DNA from 4 places in the Streptomyces sp. NPDC058650 genome. Region 3 is predicted to be linked to each of the others. Evidence: riboswitches for the same ligand, from Rfam matches in the RefSeq annotation. Region 3 holds a riboswitch; each other region holds the start of a gene.
The links. Region 3 has a riboswitch for cyclic di-AMP ahead of ACFWWU_RS19705 (peptidoglycan DD-metalloendopeptidase family protein). Riboswitches for the same ligand answer to the same signal wherever they lie in the genome.

Region 1 (4,625 bases), on a different contig from region 3:
CTTCCACCACGCGCTCGCCGACCACTACACGATCTGCGACGCGTACTTCTGCTCCGCGCTCAGCGCCACCGGCCCGAACCGGACGTTCCTGTGGAGCGGGAAGATCGACGGCTCCAGCAAGGACGGCGGCGACGAGTCGGGGCTGACCTGGGAGACGTACGCGGAGGCGCTCCAGCGGGCCGGGGTGAGCTGGAAGGTCTACCAGAACGCGCAGGACAACTACGGCGACAACGGTCTCGCGTACTTCAAGAAGTTCACGGACGCCCGCCCCGGTGACCCGCTGTACGACCGGGGCATGGGCTCGGTCCCGAAGGTCACCGGCTCGACGCCGGACGACATCGCCGCGGCCATCCGTGCCGACGTCGTGGCGGGCACGCTGCCGCAGGTGTCGTGGGTGGTGGCGAGCGAGGCGTTCTCCGAGCACCCGTACGCGCCGCCCGGGGACGGCGCGCACTTCGTCGACCTCGTCTACCGCGCGCTGGCCGCCGACTCCGAGGTCTTCGACTCGACGGTGCTGTTCCTCAACTACGACGAGAACGACGGCTTCTTCGACCATGTGCCGCCGCCGGTCGCGCCGCCGGGGACGCCGGGCGAGTACCTGGACGGCGTGCCGATCGGGCTGGGCTTCCGCGTCCCCATGATCGTCATGTCCCCGTGGACCCGGGGTGGTTGGGTGAGCTCCGAGGTCTTCGACCACACCTCCGTCCTCCGCTTCATGGAGACCTGGACGGCGGCTCTCGGCACACCGGCCGCCTGTCCGAACATCAGCGCCTGGCGGCGACGGGTGACGGGCGACCTGACGAGCGTCTTCGACTTCGCCCGCCCGGTGTACGGAGTGCCCGGCGGCCTCCCCTCCACGGCGAAGGTGATCGGCCAGGCCACCTGTGGCCCGCTGCCGAACCCGGCGCCGCAGAACAACGCCCAGCCCGCGCAGGAGTCCGGCACCCGCCCGGCGCGCGCCCTGCCGTACCAGGTGAACGGCAACCTCGACCGGTTCGAGTTCGGTGCCGCGGGCAAGATCCTGGCCTGGTTCTCGATGACGAACCAGGGGGTGGAGGCCAAGCGGGCGGCGCACTTCTCGATCCACCCTCACCAGCACCGCGACACGGCGGCCTGGCAGTACACGGTCGACGCGGGTGCCACGGCCTCCGACTACTTCAACATCGGGATCGGGTCGGGCTCCGGGAAGTACGACATCTCGATGATGGGCCCCAACCGCTTCCTGCGGCGCTTCATCGGCGACGCGTCCAAGGCCGGCAAGGCCGTGGAGGTCGCGGCCCGGTTCGCGCCGGAGGCGGGGACGGGCCGGACCGCCCTGTGGTTCAGGATGACCAACACCTCGGCGGGACCGGTGACGTTCACGATCCGTTCGAACGCCTACCGCACGGACGGACCGTGGACCTACACGGTCCCGGCGAACTCCGACCGCGAGGACTTCTTCAACGCGGTGGCCTACAGCGGCGGCTGGTACGACTTCACGATCGTCGCCGACATCGACGGGACCTGGTCACGCCGGTACACCGGCCACATCGAGACCGGAGCCCCGAGCGTCACCGGCTGAACCCTTCGCACACCGGCCGGCGTCACCCGCCGACCTCACCCGCCGGCCTCACCGGCCGGCGTGCGCGGCGCGTCGGATCGTCGCGTCGAGGAGGCCCACCGCCTCGGCGGCCGTACGGCCGGGGGCCCGGTTCCACGGACCGATCAGCTCGCCCCATCCCTGAGAGCGGAGCTCGGTCATGATCCAGGCGGCCGCCTCGTTCATGGTGTCCACACCGCCGTAGCCGAGGCGGTGGGCGGCGAGGAGCGCGCCGCAGACGCAGCGCGCTCCCCGTGCGTCGCGCAGCTTGTACGGGGCGTTCTGCCAGCCCCACTCCGTGAGCACCAGCCGCGCGTAGCCGAGGTGGACCGAGGGGCGCAGCTCGGGGCGGCCGATCCGGCGCCAGGCGTGCAGTCGGTCCGGGAGTACGGCCCCGATGCGGCCGGGCAGCGTGCGTTCGGCGGGGGGCGGCGGCGGGAGCGCGTCGAGCGCGTCGGCCACGAGCCGGTCCACGGACACGGTGAGGAGGGACCGCCAGTCGGCGGGCTCGGGCGTCGGCTCCGGCGCGGGGGCCGGTCGAGCGGGGGCGGTCCAGTCGGTGACGATCCGCTGCCAGGTGGCGCTCTCGAAGAGAGCGGCCGCCTCGCGGTCGAGTCCGTCCGGGCTGAGCGGGGCGATGGAGGTCGGCATCCGGGAGGCTCCTGGGTCGGGGGGGACTCCATCTTTCAAGAAGAATGTCTGGTTTGCGACTTTTGCCCGCACCGGGCGTGCCCCTCACGCCCGGTGCGGGCGAACAGCCCAGCCCGGGTAATTTCCGCTCATTTACTCACCAACGGAATTACATCGCATATTCGGACATTACCCTCCTGGTGATGCGGTTCACTTTCTCTCGCCCCCGCCAGGGACCCGTACACCCGCAGGCCTTACCGCGCACGGAAGTTCATCGGATCCCGAGTGCGGTCGATCTTGAATTCCTTGAATTCGGAGATCCAATTCCGGCTGCGAACGTTCGGCTCCTCTTGTTATCCGCCGCAATGCTGGCCTACGGTCACCCCCATTCGAGCGGAACGCCTAATCCTGCCGCCGCCCGAAAACACCTCCCTTTCACCCGACGGCAGGAGCGGGGGACCCACGAATTCGCCGGTCCGGAATCCGGAACGGCTCGGGGTGCAGCCGCGTGCGCGCGGCCGGACATCTCCCGTCCGAACCCGACAGCTCACCCCGCAGGCGCCGGAGAGGAAATCCGTCATGCCTGCACACGGTAAGCACCGCCGCCCCCGACGCCGCACCGTCTCCCGCGGCCTCGCACTCGCCGGCACGGGCGGGGCCGCGCTGGCCCTGCCGCTGGTCGTCCCCGCGACGGCCGGCGCCGAGACCGTTTCGGCCGCACCCAAGATCGCCGCGCAGTCCTTCGCGGCGCAGCCCGCCACCGCTCCGGCCGCCGCTCCCTCGGCCCCCGCCGCCGCGCGCACGTACACCGTCGTGAGTGGTGACTCGCTTTCCCTGATCGCCCAGAAGAAGGGAATTCAGGGCGGCTGGAAGTCGATATACCAGGCCAACAAATCCGTCGTGGGTGACAATCCGTCACTCATTCACCCCGGTCTCGAACTGACGATTCGTCGGGATTCCGCGAAGCCCGCCCCGGCGGCCGCGACCGCACAGAAGAAGAGCTCCACGACCACTGAGCGGGCGAGCCGCTCCCAGCGCCGTGCAGCGGCTCCGGCCCCCGCCTCGGGTGCCTCCGCCGCGCAGGCGGCGCCCGCCGCCGCGCCCGCCGTCAAGGCCGCCCCGGCCGCCGCCACCCAGTACGCCGACAACCTCGACGGCTGGATCCGCGAGTCGCTGGACATCATGGCCCAGCGCGGCATCCCCGGTTCGTACGACGGAATCCTCCGCAACGTCATGCGCGAGTCCTCCGGCAACCCCCGGGCCATCAACCTCTGGGACTCGAACGCCGTGGCCGGCACCCCCTCGAAGGGTCTGCTCCAGGTCATCCAGCCGACCTTCGACGCCTACCACGTGCCGGGCACGTCCACGGACCTGTTCGACCCGGTCGCCAACATCACGGCCGCCTGCAACTACGCGGCCGACCGCTACGGCTCCATCGACAACGTCAACGGGGCCTACTGACGCCGGAACCACTCGGCGAACCAGTCCGTGGCGAGCTCCGCCACCTCCTCCAGGGCACCCGGCTCCTCGAAGAGGTGAGTGGCGCCGGGGACGACGGTCAGCCGGTTCTCGCAGCGCAGCAGGGCCTGGGCGCGTCTGTTGAGGTCCAGCACCAGCGCGTCCCGGCCGCCCACCACCAGGAGGGTCGGGGCGCGCACCCGGCCCAGGTGCTCGCCCGCCAGGTCGGGCCGGCCACCGCGTGAGACGACGGCGGCGACGCCGGAACCGGGATCGGCCGCCGCCCACAGCGCGGCGGCCGCACCCGTGCTCGCCCCGAAGTAGCCGAGCGGCAGATCGCCGCCCTCGGGGTGCCCGGCCAGCCAGTCCGTGGCGCTCGCGAGCCGTCCGGCGAGCAGCGGGGTGTCGAAGACGTGGGCCCGGTCGGTCGCCTCGGCCTCGGTGAGCAGGTCGAACAGCAGCGTGCCGAGACCGGCCCGGTTCAGGGCCGCCGCGACCGCGCGGTTCCGCGGGCTGTGCCGGCTGCTGCCGCTTCCATGGGCGAAGAGGACGATGCCGGTCGCCCCGTCGGGGACGGCGAGCCGTCCGGCGAGGGTGGCACCGGTCGCCGGGATCCGGACGTCCGTGTCCCGGACGACGGGGTCGCGCGCGGCCCGGCTGCGGGCGAGGCAGTCGAGCACCTCCGCGTCGGACGTCTGCGAGAAGTCGCGGTAGAACTGGCCGATCGCGTAGAAGAAGTCGGGCTCGCGAACGCTTACGGTCTCGTCGGCCTCGCCCCCGAGGCGGGCGGTCCAGCCGTGCGGCGCGACCGGCACCGCGAGCACGATCCGCGCGGCACCTTTGGCACGGACCACCCGGCAGGCCGCCAGCGCCGTCGCGCCCGTGGCGAGCCCGTCGTCGACGACGACGACCGTCCTGCCGTCGAGCGGCACGGGCGGGCGACTGCCCCGGTAGCGGT
Region 2 (4,625 bases), on a different contig from region 3:
CTCCCCATCTTACGGCCTGTACGTCCTGTACATTTTTGACAGAGACAGATCGATGGAGGTGCTCAGCCATGGACGCGCGCTACGTTCTGCCCGAGTTCACGGAGCGGGCCAGCTTCGGGACCCGGACCCTCGACCCGTACTCGAAGCTCCTCGAGTCCCGGATCGTGTTCCTCGGCACGCCGGTCGACGAGACCTCGGCCAACGACGCCATCGCCCAGTTCCTGTACCTCGACCACGCGGCGCCGGGCCAGGACATCTCCCTCTACATCAACTCCCCCGGCGGCTCCGTCACCGCCATGACCTCGATCTACGACACGATGCGGACGCTCTCCTGCGACGTGGAGACCACCTGCCTGGGCCAGGCCGTCTCCACCGCGGCCGTCCTGTTCGCGGCCGGCACGCCGGGCAAGCGTCTGATCCTGCCCGGCGCCCGGGTCACGCTCCGGCAGCCAACCCTGGACGAGCCCCTCCAGGGACAGCTCAGCGACCTCGACCTCCAGGCGAGCGAACTGCTGCGGCTGCGCGCGCTGGTCGCCGGGCTGCTCGCCGAGCACACCGGGCAGGAGCGGGAGCGGATCGACGCCGACATCGACCGCCTGACCGTCCTGGACGCACCGGCGGCCGTCGCGTACGGCCTGGCGGACCACGTCGTCGTGAACCGGCGCTCCGCCGCCGGCGGTACGGCACGGTGAAGCGGCCGTGGTCCCCGAGCTGCCGCCGCTGCCGGCCCTGACCCGGGCCGAGGGCGACCTCATCGACGCGTACCTCGAAGTCGTCGACCTCCTCGGCAAGATCAATCCATCCAGAAGTACGCATACCTATGGGGCGTTGCGTGCGGCGCAGGCCCTGGTGGGACGCGCGGAGGCGCTGCGCGAGGCCCTGACGCTCATGCATAAACGGGGCGAGACCGACGTCCACGCGGACACATTGGCGCGCGCCCTAAGGGTGTTGAACGGAGAGCGCCGGGCCGACCGGGTCACCGTCCCCCGGACTCGCGCGAGTTGACATTTCCGCGTGTCGTGTCCAGGGCCGGTCGGGCGACACGCAACGCAGAATCCCTCCCCCGTTCGGCGTAGTCGACGAGTCGACATATGAAGCGGGCGAGTTGCGCAACAGGTGTACGCATTTGGCGGAATCGAACGTTCCATCGCTGGTACGCGGCTCGTAGGCCAAACCTCCGAAGATCACAAAGGCGGTCTGTCCACCCGAACGGATCAGTCGTGAGGAGCCTCACATATCGCCGTTTCAGCTCGGTTTTCGCCCATGTCGTGGGTCAAGATCCCTGTCGACGACAAGCCCCCGCCACCGCGGCGGGGCGGTCCGGGCGGACGCCGAGTCCTGCCGCTGTCCCGGACGTCTGGTCGACAGGAGTGGATCGGCAGGAGTGGAGGACCCAATCAGTACGGAACGTTCGCGCTGTCACCGCAGCGGGCCCGTTCCTTGGGGTGAAGCCGCAGCCGCGGCCGGGCATCTTCGCCAGCCCGAACCCGACAGGTCATCCTTCGCAGGCGGCTGACGAAGGGTTGCGCATGACCGCGCAGATGCATGTCCCGTCCCTGCTGTCCCGGGCCGGAGCCGTCTCGGCTCTCACCCTCGCCGCCGTCGGCGGCACGCTGTTCGCACCAGGCGCGGCATCGGAGGCCCAGGCAGCGACGACACACGCGAACAAGGCACTGAGCGTCGCCGCGTCGAAGAAAGGATCGCCCTACCGGTACGGATCGACCGGACCCACCCGGTTCGACTGCTCCGGTCTGACGCTCTACGCGTACAAGAAGGCGGGCAAGTCGCTGCCTCGCACCGCGCAGCAGCAGTACAACAAGTCCCGGCACATCTCCTCGTCCAGCCGGCAGAAGGGCGACCTGGTCTTCTTCCACTCCGGCGGGAGGGTCTACCACGTCGGCATCTACGCCGGCAGCGGCAAGATCTGGCACTCGCCCAAGACGGGCTCCTGGGTGAAGCTCGACAAGATCTGGTCGTCGAAGGTCTACTACGGCCGCGTCCGATGACGGACCCCGGGAACTGACCCGACCGAGCCGGAGGGTGCGGTGGCGCCGCCGCACTCCTTGCTCACCAGCACGCCTCGCTCACCAGCACCCCTCGCTCAGTCGGACGCCTCACTCAGCCGCACGCCTCACTCAGCCGCATGCCTCTCCTCGACGGTACGAGCCCTACACCGGGGCCATCGTCCACGGGAGGGTGATCCAGACGGTCTTGCCACCCTCCTCGGTCGGCGTGACCGAGAGGCGGCCGCCGGCCTCCGCCGCGAGGACGCGGATGATGACCATGCCGCGACCGTTGTCCTGCTGGACCGCCGCCGGAAGGCGGCGGGGCCAACGGGGATGACTGTCGGTCACACCGATGTGCAGGCGCTCCTCCCGCTCCAGGCGGAGGTCGACCGTGAAGGTGGGCGACTGCCCGAAGGTGTGCTGGACGGCGTTGGTGGCCAGTTCCGAGACGATCAGCCGGATCGAGTCCGCGATCTCCGCGTCGTCGTCGAGCCCCCAGTCCCCCAGGACGTCCGCGACGTATCTCCGTGCCGTGCGGACCGACGCGGGATCGCTCGGCAGAGTGACGGATACTTCCTGATGGTCTGCCATGGCGGCGCTGTCCCTTTCCCGCCGGGGACACCACCCCGGATTGCGCTTCGCGTCAGAGTGCAACCGATCGTGCCGCCCCGTACGGCCTTCCACCACGAAATGCGGGGATCTATCGCCCGAAGCGGTGAACTCTGCTGCCCGAGAACGCTCTTGGGGTCGCCTCAGGCGGCGGGCGCGGTACGCAGGATCGTCTCCACCGCCCGTCCGAGCTCGGCGTCCGTGAGGTCGGCGCGGGCCGTGAGCCGGAGCCGCGAGATGCCGTCCGGCACGGACGGGGGCCGGAAGCAACCGACCGCCAGACCCTGTTCGCGGCAGTCGGCCGCCCAGCGCAGCGCCGCCTCGGGCGAGGGGGCGCGCACCGAGACCACGGCCGCGTCCGGCCGCGCGGCGGTCAGTCCGGCCGCCGTGAGGCGCTCGTACAAGGTGGTGGCGACGGCCCGCGCCCGCCCGGCGAGCGCCGGCTCGGCGGCGATCAGCCGCAGGCTCGCCAGCGCGCCGCCCGCCGCGGCCGGGGCGAGCCCGGTGTCGAAGATGAAGGTGCGCGCCGCGTTCACCAGGTGCTCGACGACCCGGGCGGGGCCGAGGACCGCGCCGCCCTGACTGCCCAGGGACTTGGAGAGGGTGAGGGTCGCGACGACGTCCTCGTCGCCCGCGAGGCCGGTTTCGTGCAGGGCGCCCCGTCCGCCGTCGCCGAGGACGCCGAAGCCGTGGGCGTCGTCGACGACGAGCCCGGCGCCGTGCGCGCGGCAGGCGGTGGCGAGCTCCGGCAGCGGCGCCTTGTCGCCGTCGACGGAGAAGACGGAGTCGCTGACCACGAGCGCCCGGAGTTCCGGTCGCGCCTCCAGCGTCTTGCGTACGGACTCGGGATCGGCGTGCGGCACGACGGCCGTCTCGGCGCGCGCGAGCCGGCAGCCGTCCACGATCGAGGCGTGGTTGGAGGCGTCCGAGACGATCAGCGAGTCCCGGCCGCCGAGGGCCGTGAGCGCGGCGAGGTTGGCGGCGTAGCCGGAGGAGAAGACGAGGGCCGCCTCGAAGCCGCAGAACTCGGCGAGTTCGCGTTCGAGCCGGGTGTGCAGCCGGGTCGTCCCGGTGACGAGCCGTGAGCCGGTGGCACCCGCGCCCCAGCGGCGCGCCGCCTCGGCCGCCGCCTCGGTGACCTCCGGTCGGCGGGTGAGGCCGAGGTAGTCGTTGCTCGCCAGGTCGAGGAGCTCCGACTCGGCGGACCGGGGTCGCAGCGTACGGACGAGACCGGCTTCCGCACGGCGGCGCGCCTCGGCGTCGGTCCAGTCGAACGCGGTCCGGCGCGGGCCCTCGGCCCGGGCGTCGTCGGCCTGTGGCATGCGGCGATCCTTTTGTAGGCAGCGCACAGACCCTAACCGGAGTGTGCCGAGGTCGGGATGTGGTCATCCACACACCTCGTTCGGCGGCGTTTGTTCGGATCCTCCTTGGCCCGGGGGTGGGCGGTAGGCAAGGATCAGCGCTTATGGACCTGCTGAACACGCTGGTGGAGAAGGGGCTGCGGCGCGAGCTGCCGACCCGTGAAGAAGCGCTCGCCGTCTTGGCGACCTCCGACGACGAGCTGCTCGATGTGGTGGCGGCGGCCGGCAAGGTGCGCCGTCAGTGGTTCGGGCGGCGGGTGAAGCTCAACTACCTCGTCAACCTGAAGTCGGGGCTGTGCCCCGAGGACTGCTCGTACTGTTCGCAGCGGCTCGGCTCGAAGGCCGAGATCCTCAAGTACACGTGGCTGAAGCCGGACGAGGCGTCCCAGGCCGCCGCGGCGGGGGTCGCGGGCGGGGCCAAGCGGGTCTGCCTGGTGGCGAGCGGGCGCGGTCCGACGGACCGGGACGTCGAGCGGGTCGGCAGGACCATCGAGGCGATCAAGGAGCAGAACGAGGGCGTCGAGGTGTGCGCCTGCCTCGGTCTGCTCTCGGACGGCCAGGCGGAGCGGCTGCGGGACGCCGGCGCCGACGCGTACAACCACAACCTGAACACGTCCGAGGCGACGTACGAGGGGATCACCAAGACCCA
Region 3 (4,625 bases):
CGCCGGAGGGCCTCGCGTACTCGGACGGGCTCGGCCCGGAGCTGTTCTCGCCCGACGTGCGGGCCGCCATGGCCGCGTACGAGCCGAAGTAGGGCCGGCCGTGGATCTGACGCTGCTCTACCGCGGCCCGCTCGCCTCCTGCGACTTCGACTGCCCCTACTGCCCCTTCGCCAAGCGCCGGGACAGCCGCGAGCAGCTGCGCGCGGACCGGGCCGCGCTCGACCGGTTCACCGGGTGGGCCGCCGGACAGACCGGCGACCGGCTGCGGATCCTCTTCACCCCGTGGGGCGAGGGCCTGGTGCGCTCCTGGTACCGGCGGGCCCTTGTCGACCTGTCACGGCTGCCGCACGTGGAGCGGGTGGCGATCCAGACCAATCTCAGCTGCCGGACCGACTGGCTGGCGGAGGCGGACCCGGAGACCGTCGCCCTCTGGTGCACGTACCACCCGGGCCAGACGCCGTACGAGCGGTTCCTCGGCAAGTGCCGCGAGCTGGCGGACCGGGGCATCCGGTTCAGCGTCGGCGTGGTCGGCCTGCCCGAGCACCGGGACGACGCCCGCCGGCTGCGCGCCGCCCTGCCGCCGCACGTCTACCTCTGGGTGAACGCGGCCGAGGGGCACACGTACACGGACGCGGAGGCCGAGGAGTGGACGGGGATCGATCCGCTCTTCCCGTACAGCAGACGGCCGCACCGCTCGGCGGGGCTGCCGTGCCGTACCGGCGAGTCGGTGATCTCGGTGGACGGCGAGGGGACGGTGCGGCGCTGCCACTTCGTCAAGGCCGAGCTGGGGAACCTGTACGACGGTTCGTACCGCGCCGCGCTGCGCCCCCGGGCCTGCCCCCTCTCCGTCTGCGACTGTCACATCGGCTACGTCCATCTGGAGACGCTGCCGCTGTACGACGTGTTCGCCGGCGGGGTCCTGGAGCGGATCCCGGCCGGCGTCACCGTGCCCGGCGGTCCTACAGGGGCATGAGGTCGGGGCGCTTGGCCTCGACGTGGTCGCCCGAGCTCTCGCCGCGCAGCCTGCGCCCGATCCAGGGCACGAGGTACTCCTTGGCCCAGTTGAGGTCGTCGCGGCGCACCTCCAGCGCGCCGCGCGGGGGGCGCGGCGGCCACGACTGGTCCGGGTCGGCGGGCACCGGCAGACCGAGGACCTGGGCGGCGCGCAGGGCGACGCGGGTGTGTCCGTCGGGCGAGAGGTGCAGCCGGTCGTCGTCCCAGGCCCGCAGGTCCTGCACCGACTTGAGGGACCACAGGTCGAGGACCGGGCAGTCGTAGCGGTCCGCGATGGACCGGACGTGGGCGGTGTAGGTGGCGATCTTCCCGCGCAGGTGCCGGAGCACGGGGATGTCACGGGTGTCGAAGCCGGTGGTCACCATGACGGTGCCGACGGCGGAGGTCAGGTCCGCGACGGCCCGCTCGAAGCGCTCGGCCACGTCGTCGGGGTCGGTGCCGGGCCGGATGATGTCGTTGCCGCCGGCACAGAAGGTCACCAGGTCGGGGGCGAGTTCCTTCGCCCGGGGGACTTGTTCCGCCACGATCTGGTCGAGCAGGCGCCCGCGTACGGCCAGGTTGGCGTAGCGGAAGTCGTCGTGCTCCGGCAGCTGGTCGGCGAGCAGGACCGCGAAGCGGTCCGCCCAGCCGACGTACGTCCCGTCGGGTCCGGGGTCTCCGACGCCCTCGGTGAAGCTGTCACCGATCGCCGCGTACGACCCGAATGCGTTCTTGTCTCTTGATCTCGAATCGTCTGCCACGGGAGCACATCCTTCCCTTTCGGTGTGACCTACGCGACCGTAAGGAGGGGTTGACGCCTGGTGACATATGCCACCGATAAAGATTCTCCCAAGCCGGAATACGCCGACGGCCCGGCACACACGTGCCGGGCCGTCAGGAAGCGTCCGTGTCAGATGGAGACGCCGTGCTGGCGCAGGTAGGCCAGCGGGTCGACGTCGGAGCCGTAGCTCGGCGAGGTGCGGATCTCGAAGTGCAGGTGCGGGCCGGTGGAGTTGCCGGTCGAGCCGGACAGGCCGATCTGCTGGCCGCCGGTGACGGTCTGGCCGGACGAGACGGAGAGGGAGGAGAGGTGCGCGTACTGCGAGTAGTTGCCGTCCGCGTGCTGGATGACGACCTCGTTGCCGTAGGCGCCGCTCCAGCCGGCGGAGACGACCGTGCCGGCGCCGACGGCGCGGACGGTGGTGCCGGAGGAGGCGGTGAAGTCGACACCGGTGTGGTAGCCGGAGGACCACATGGAGCCGGAGGCGCGGTACGGGGTGGAGAAGCCGGCGTCGACGGGGGCGACCCAGCCGGACGCGGAGGTCGAGGCCCCCGACGACTGCGAGGTCCGCGACGACTGCGACGAGGAGGACTCGGCGGAGGCGGCGGCCGGGGCGGCGGAGCGCTGGCTGCTGCGCGAGGCGCGCGAGGTGTCGCCGTTCTTCTCGGAGGTCTGGGTGCTCTTGGGGGCGGCCTTCTCGGCGGCCTTCGGAGCGGCCTTCGGAGCCGCCTTCGGGGCGGCAGCCTTGGGCGCGGCGCTCTTCGGAGCAGCGGCGGCGGTGTTCTTGGCGCCGAGGGTGAGCTTCATGCCGGGCAGGATCAGCGAGGGGTTCTCGCCGACGACCTGGCGGTTGTCCGCGTAGAGCTTCTGCCAGCCGCCGGCGAGCCGGTACTCGGTGGCGATCTTGGACAGGTAGTCGCCGCTGACGACGGAGTACGTCTTCGGCGCGGCCTTCGCGGCGGCGGCGGGCGCGGCCTGGAGGGCGGCGGGCGCCTTCACCTGAGCGGCGGCGGCGACGGCCTGGGCGGGGACGGCGGCCTGCTCGGCGGCGTGGGCTCCGGTGGCGCCGAGGAGCGGAAGCGCGACGACGGCGCCTCCCGTACTGGCGACGACGAACCCACGCGTGATGGAATTGATCTTGGGACGGCGGTGCTTACCCTTCGCGGGCATGGCGAATTCCTCTCCGGCGCCTACGAGGTGAGCTGTCGGGTTCGGACTGGAGATGCCCGGCCGCGTTCTCACGCGGCTTCACCCCGAGCCGTCCTGTTGTCGCGGGACCGGCGTACTTCCTGGGTCCCCCGCTCCTGCCACGCATGGGATGAGTGCGGATTCCGGACGGTGGCAGGATTCGGCGGTCCGACCGGATTGACGGTGACGCTAGACGAGCGGGGTCGGAGCGAACAAGCCACAGATTTGCGCCGGCATTACCCGGGCCGCGTTCCGGACGGAATTCCGGTCACCCTCCGTCGATGACGGTCCTTCGATTTCCCTTTTGCGTACGGCAATTGCTTGGGGCCTTCGGCCACGATCCGTCACTTCTATGACCCTGCTCACGCGGCACCGCCCATCTCGCCTGTAAACAGGGCGCGTTCCACTTAACACCCCATTTCGGACAGATCCCCCATTCCCGTCCCGGGGGGTGCGCCGACCCCCTCTCACCTGGATGATTGTCCTAGGGACCGATCTCGCATCGGGCACCCGAACGACGACCCCCAGGAGCATCCGTGACGCAGCAGCTGCCGCAGGTCCCGCCCACCGAAGCGAACGAACCCGAGCTGGCCGAGGTCCGCAACTTCCGGGACGTGGGCGGCCTGCCGACGACGGACGGGCGCGCCGTGCGACCCGGACGCCTCTTCCGCAGCGGCCACCTCGCCCACGCCACCGAGACCGACGCCGCCTTCCTCGCCTCGCTGGGCCTGCACACCGTCTTCGACTTCCGCAACGAGGCCGACCGCAAGGTCGAGGGCGCGGACGTCGAGCTCCCCGGCGTGCGGAACGTGAACATACCCCTCAACGACCCGGCCGACGGCAAGGAGTTCTGGAAGCTGGTACGCGACGGCGACGTCGAGCAGCTGCGGGACATCCTGGGCGACGGCAAGGCGGCGGCCCGAATGTCCGACTCGTACCGGAAGATGGTGATCGAGCGGACTCCGGAGCACAGCAGGATCCTGCACTCCATGGCCGAGGAGAGCGTCCCGGCGCTGATGCACTGCGCGGCGGGCAAGGACCGCGCCGGACTCTCCATCGCGATCACGCTGCTCGCCCTCGACGTCGAGCGCGAGGCGATCGAGGCGGACTACGTGAAGTCGAACGACCCGCACCGCCGCTACAAGGTGCGCCGCAGCTCCACCGCCGCGGACGCGATGTCGCCCGAGGTGATGGAGCTGCTGAGCCCGCTCTTCGACGCGCGGCTGGAGTACCTGCGGGGCGCCTTCGAGACGATCGAGGCGACGTGGGGCTCGGTGGAGACCTACCTCACGGAGGGGCTGAAGCTGGCCCCCGAGACCCGCGAGCGGCTGCGGGAGCGCTTCCTCACGGAGGCGTGAGCCCGCCCGGAGCGCCGCTCTACTGGTTCTGCCCGCCGAGCATGAAGAGCAGGTAGAGGAAGCCGGCGAAGAGGTGCCCGGCGATCAGGTACGCGAAGAGGCGGAGGACCAGGCCCTTGGGGAACTTGCCTTCCCCGCGCTCCTCGCCGGTGACAGGTCGTGACTTCTCGGACATCTCGGTCCTTTTCTGACGAAGGGGGCACGTTCCCGCGAAGGGACACGCGGGGATCAGCGCCGGTGCGGGGTTCCGTCACCGAGGCACAGCTCGGCGACGGGACTCTGCATCAGGGTGTGGACGAAGAGCA
Region 4 (4,625 bases), on a different contig from region 3:
TTCACCGAGAACATCCTCTACCTCGGCAACGCCTTCGGGGAGGACCAGGAGTTCGGCTCCTCCGGCATCGGCTCGGTGACCGCCGGGACCTTCTTCGTACGCGTCGTGATGTCGCCGTTCGCGCATCCGCTCTTCACCGTGCTCACCGGCCTCGGCTTCGGCTTCGCCGCGCTCGCGCCGCGCAGGAAGCGGATCCGGCGGGTACTGCTGCCGATCACCGGACTGCTGCTCGCCATGGGCATGCACGCCGCCTGGAACGGCGCCGCCACCTTCGGCGGCCCCCTGGCCTTCTACGTGGTGTACGGCTGCTTCATGGTCCCCGCCTTCGGCCTGCTGACCTGGCTCGCCGTGTGGAGCCGGCAGCGCGAGCTGCGCACGATATCCGGGACGCTCCCGGCGTACGCGGCGGCCGGCTGGCTCTCCCCCGACGAGCCGCTCGCCCTCTCCTCGATGCGCGCCCGCCAGATGGCCCGCGCCTTCGCCGCCCGGACGTACGGCGCGCAGGCGGCGCGGGCCGTCGGCGAGTACGAGTCCTTCGCGACGACCCTCGCGTTCCTCCGGGACCGGGCCCGGCGCGGCACGGCCGGGCCCGATTTCCCGGCGCGGGAGCAGGAGCTCCTGCACCACCTCTGGCAGCGCCGGGCGGTCGCCTCCCCCTCGCTCACGTACGCGGCGCGGGCGAGCGGCCGGGTGTGGGCGCCGCCGCAGTACCTGGACTACAGCGGCTACAACCCGTACCGCAGTTAGGCAGTGGCCGAGGCCTCCGTGAGGAGCGTCAGGTCGGCCTCCGTGAGGGTGAGCTCCGCGGACGCGACCAGGGCCGGGAGCTGCTCGACCGTACGGGCCGAGGCGATCGGCGCGGCGACGGTCGGCCGGGAGGCGAGCCAGGCGAGGGCGACGGTGGCGAGCTCGGCCTCGTGCGCCTCGGCGACCGCGTCGAGCGCGGAGAGCACGGCCCGGCCCCGCTCGGTGTCCAGGTGTTCGCCGGCCCCGGAGGCGCGGACGCTGTCGACGGTGGCGCCGGGGCGGTACTTGCCGGTGAGGAAGCCGGAGGCGAGCCCGAAGTACGGGACGGCGGCGAGCCCGGCGCCCTCGACGGTCTCCAGGAGCGGGCCCTCGTAGGTGTCGCGCGAGACCAGGTTGTAGTGCGGCTGGAGCGCGACGTACCGGGCGAGGCCCTCGGCCTCCGCGAAGTCGAGGGAGGCGCGCAGCCGCTCCGGGGAGATGTTGGAGGCGGCGACGGCCCGCACCTTGCCGTCCTTGACGAGCTGGTCGAGGGCGGTGACGATCTCCTCGACCGGGACCGACTCGTCGTCGAAGTGCGTGTAGTAGAGATCGATGTGGTCGGTGCCGAGGCGACGCAGCGATTCCTCCACGCCCGCCTTGATGGTGGTGGCGGAGAGCCCCTTGAGGCGGGGGTGGGCGCCGACCTTGGTGGCGACGACGATGTCGTCGCGGTTGCCGCGGGAGGCGAGCCAGCGGCCGATGACGGTCTCGGACTCGCCGCCCTCGTTGCCCTCGGCCCAGGCGGAGTACGCGTCCGCGGTGTCGACGAAGTTCCCGCCGGCGGCGGCGTAGGCGTCGAGGACGGCGAAGGACTGTGCCTCGTCGGCGGTCCAGCCGAAGACGTTGCCGCCCAGGGCGAGCGGGAAGACGTGCAGATCGGAGGAGCCCAGCGTGCGGAGAGAAGTCATGGGTTGATCAACCCTCCGCACCGCCGGGCCTATTCCGGGCAAGGCCCGGGAGTGTCGGACGTCAAGGCGTCGGACCCCGGAGCGTCAGATGGACAGGCCCTTGGAGCGGAGCCAGGCCGCCGGGTCGATGCCGTCGCCGCCGGAGGTGTGGACCTCCATGTGGAGGTGGGCGCCGGTGACGTTGCCGGTGGCGCCGACGCGGCCGATCGTCTCGCCGGTGGTCACGGTCTGACCCGCGCCGACCGTCATGGAGGAGAGGTGCGCGTACCAGACCTCGGTGCCGTCCTCCAGCTCCAGGACGACCCGGTAGCCGTAGGAGCCGGACCAGCCCGCCGACGTGACCGTGCCGCTGTGGACGGCCTTGAGCGGGGTGCCCGTGGGGGCGGCGAAGTCGAGACCGGTGTGGTAGCCGGAGGACCACATCGAGCCGGACTGCATGTAGGTGGCGCTGAGGGAGTACGAGGAGAGGGGCATCGAGTAGCTGGCGGCGAGCTGGGCGAGGCGCTCGGCCTCGGCCTCCGCGGCCTTCCGCTCGGCCTCCGCCTTGGCTTCCGCCTCCGCCTTGGCCTTGGCTTCCGCTTCGGCCTTGGCCTTCGCCTCGGCGGCCGCCTTCTCCGCCGCATCGGCCTTGGCCTCGGCCTCGGCCGCCGCCTTCTCGGCCGCGGCCTTCTCGGCGGCGAGCTTCTCGGCCGCGTCGGCGGAGGCCTGCTGCTGCTCGGCCTGCTGGAGGATGCGGGCGCGCAGGATCTCGCCCGCGTCGGCCACCCGGGCGGTCGGGGCCGTCTCGGCGGTCCCGGTCTGCGTGGTGTAACCGGCCTGGGTGGTCCGGGCGGTCGCGGCGGTGCCGTTCGTCTTCTCGCCGGCCGGGGTGACGTACGTGGCGGCGGTGAGCGGGTTCGGGTTGCCGCCGGTCGCCTCGATGGTGTCCCGGATGCGCTGGTCGGCGTCGTCCGCGTCGTCGGTGAACAGCGCGCCGACGCCGGGGAGGTCCTCGGCCGCCGGGAGGTTCAGGTCGGGGAGGTCCGGGAGCGATATCGCGACCGGCGGCTTCTCCTGCGCGGTGGCGAGCCCGCCCGCACCGACGGCCGCGATGACGCCGACGCCGAGGACGGTGGAGGAACGGGCGAAGTTGGAACGCTGCTTGACGACCCGGTGCCGGCCGCCGGAGCGGCTCTCGGCGCGGAGGGATCCCTCGGTGGGGTTCCACTCGGTGTCCGGAGCGGCAGGACCCGCACCACCACCGAAGGCATCGAAGGGTGCTTCGGGTGCGGGAGTGTTGGACGCCACGAAGGCGCGCTCCTTTCCTTCCTTCTCGCCTACCGGGTTAGCTGACGGGTTCGGAGCAGGAAGGTCTCCTACGGGCGCGGTCGCACGGGTGCGAAGGGCCCGATTCACCCCAAGTAGTGGTTCCCCGGTTCCTTTTCAGGATTCGGCGCGTGCGCACGGTGCCGTCTCTTGCGACGGTTGTGACGACCGCGCTGCGTTATCGAACGTTAATAGACAGGGGGGTCCGATTCCAAGCCGTTCCCGGTGATCATTCATTGAATTGGTGGGGAATCGCCCGAGTTGACCCCCCTTCAGCAAGAGGCGGCCAAACTCTCGCGATCTGACGTTGTGTCAATTGTTATCGCAGCGACACCCTGTGACTACGCCTGGTGACCGGGGCGGATCGAGGGTCCTCCCGGCTGCGCCGGCGGTACCACCGGCATCGTCCGTCGCCTCTCCGGCTGCCCCGCCGCGGGCCTGCTCAGCGCGAGCAGCGCCATGTCGTCCGTCGACCCGCCGCCCGTGTGGAGCCGTACGTCGTCGACGAGCGCGTCGAGCAGCTCCTCGGGCCCCGGGAAGATCCGTCCGGCGAGGCGGGACGCCGGGTCGTAGAAGACGCCCTCCGCGTTCCGCGCCTCCGAGAGGCCGTCCGTGTAGAACAGCAGCGTCGCGCCCCGCGGGTACGGCCGCTCCTCGGCCCGGTCCGGCCACGCCGCCAGCTCGCCCATGCCGAGCGGCAGCGCCGGCTCCGCCGGATCCAGCACGTCCAGGTTCCCGTCCGCGTACAGCAACAGCGGTGGCGGATGGCCGCGGTTGACGACCCGTACGCTCCCGGCGTCGCCCTCGCCCCCGCCCGTCCCGTCGGCGCGCGGGATCTCCGCCAGGACGGCCGTCGTGAACCCCTCGAAGGCGTCGAGCCCGTGCCTGCGGGTCCCCTCCCGGGCCAGCGCCCGTTCCAGCCGCTGCGCCACCCCCTCCAGACTCGCCTCCTGCTCGGCCGCCTCCCGGAACGCCCCGATCACGACGGCGACGGCCTCGACCGCTTCCATCCCCTTGCCCCGCACGTCCCCCACGACGAGCCGCACCCCGTGCGGGGTGTCCTGCACGGCGAACAGGTCGCCGCCGATGAACGCGTCCGCCTGCGCCGCCTCGTAACGGGCCGCGCACTGCAGCCCGCCGATCCGCTCGTCGGGCGTCGGCAGCACCGCCTTCTGCGCGGTCTCCGCGATGACCCGCGCGGAGGCCAGCCGCTCGCCGCTGCGCCGCACGACCCGGTTGACGAGCATCGCGAGCGCGGAGACGGTGACGACGGTGAAGACCTCGGTGAGGGCCGGGACCTCGGTCGCCGTGCCGTTGTAGACGTGCAGCCCGACGCAGGCGAGGACGGCGGCGATCCCGGTGAGCAGGGTCGTGAGCGTCGAGAAGAACGGCGCGGCGATCAGCGGGGCGGCGGAGAAGAGCGGCGCGGCCGTGTACGTGGCGGGCGTCGACAGGTCGAAGACGACACCGCCCACGATGATCAGCGGGGGCAGCGCACGGAGGAAGCGCCGGGCCCCTCTGTACGGGCCGGGGCGGCGGCCCTCGCCGCCTCGCCGCCCGCCGCCCGCTGCTCCTAGGGGGTGCCCCACCTGTGCTCTCCTGCCCGGTCCGCACCGGCCACGGTGT

Region 1: another riboswitch for cyclic di-AMP. It lies ahead of ACFWWU_RS14825 (transglycosylase SLT domain-containing protein); the one in region 3 lies ahead of ACFWWU_RS19705 (peptidoglycan DD-metalloendopeptidase family protein).
Region 2: another riboswitch for cyclic di-AMP. It lies ahead of ACFWWU_RS06720 (C40 family peptidase); the one in region 3 lies ahead of ACFWWU_RS19705 (peptidoglycan DD-metalloendopeptidase family protein).
Region 4: another riboswitch for cyclic di-AMP. It lies ahead of ACFWWU_RS03670 (M23 family metallopeptidase); the one in region 3 lies ahead of ACFWWU_RS19705 (peptidoglycan DD-metalloendopeptidase family protein).

Annotation. Positions count from the first base shown of each region.
Region 1 is NZ_JBHXRL010000007.1:138,803-143,427, forward strand. It holds gene ACFWWU_RS14815 (phosphocholine-specific phospholipase C) at 1-1,561, shown strand, start outside; gene ACFWWU_RS14820 (hypothetical protein) at 1,610-2,230, opposite strand; cyclic di-AMP (ydaO/yuaA leader) riboswitch at 2,599-2,783, shown strand; gene ACFWWU_RS14825 (transglycosylase SLT domain-containing protein) at 2,789-3,670, shown strand; gene ACFWWU_RS14830 (alpha/beta family hydrolase) at 3,664-4,625, opposite strand, start outside.
Region 2 is NZ_JBHXRL010000003.1:130,596-135,220, reverse strand. It holds gene ACFWWU_RS06730 (ATP-dependent Clp protease proteolytic subunit) at 69-692, shown strand; gene ACFWWU_RS06725 (hypothetical protein) at 700-1,005, shown strand; cyclic di-AMP (ydaO/yuaA leader) riboswitch at 1,320-1,526, shown strand; gene ACFWWU_RS06720 (C40 family peptidase) at 1,530-2,006, shown strand; gene ACFWWU_RS06715 (ATP-binding protein) at 2,169-2,597, opposite strand; gene ACFWWU_RS06710 (8-amino-7-oxononanoate synthase) at 2,759-3,937, opposite strand; gene bioB (biotin synthase BioB) at 4,081-4,625, shown strand, end outside.
Region 3 is NZ_JBHXRL010000010.1:83,773-88,397, reverse strand. It holds gene ACFWWU_RS19720 (STM4012 family radical SAM protein) at 1-92, shown strand, start outside; gene ACFWWU_RS19715 (STM4011 family radical SAM protein) at 101-973, shown strand; gene ACFWWU_RS19710 (SGNH/GDSL hydrolase family protein) at 960-1,754, opposite strand; gene ACFWWU_RS19705 (peptidoglycan DD-metalloendopeptidase family protein) at 1,904-2,944, opposite strand; cyclic di-AMP (ydaO/yuaA leader) riboswitch at 2,949-3,105, opposite strand; gene ACFWWU_RS19700 (tyrosine-protein phosphatase) at 3,499-4,320, shown strand; gene ACFWWU_RS19695 (DUF6126 family protein) at 4,340-4,495, opposite strand; gene ACFWWU_RS19690 (helix-turn-helix domain-containing protein) at 4,549-4,625, opposite strand, start outside.
Region 4 is NZ_JBHXRL010000001.1:745,120-749,744, reverse strand. It holds gene ACFWWU_RS03680 (PrsW family intramembrane metalloprotease) at 1-747, shown strand, start outside; gene ACFWWU_RS03675 (aldo/keto reductase) at 744-1,694, opposite strand; gene ACFWWU_RS03670 (M23 family metallopeptidase) at 1,779-2,981, opposite strand; cyclic di-AMP (ydaO/yuaA leader) riboswitch at 2,993-3,139, opposite strand; gene ACFWWU_RS03665 (PP2C family protein-serine/threonine phosphatase) at 3,341-4,588, opposite strand.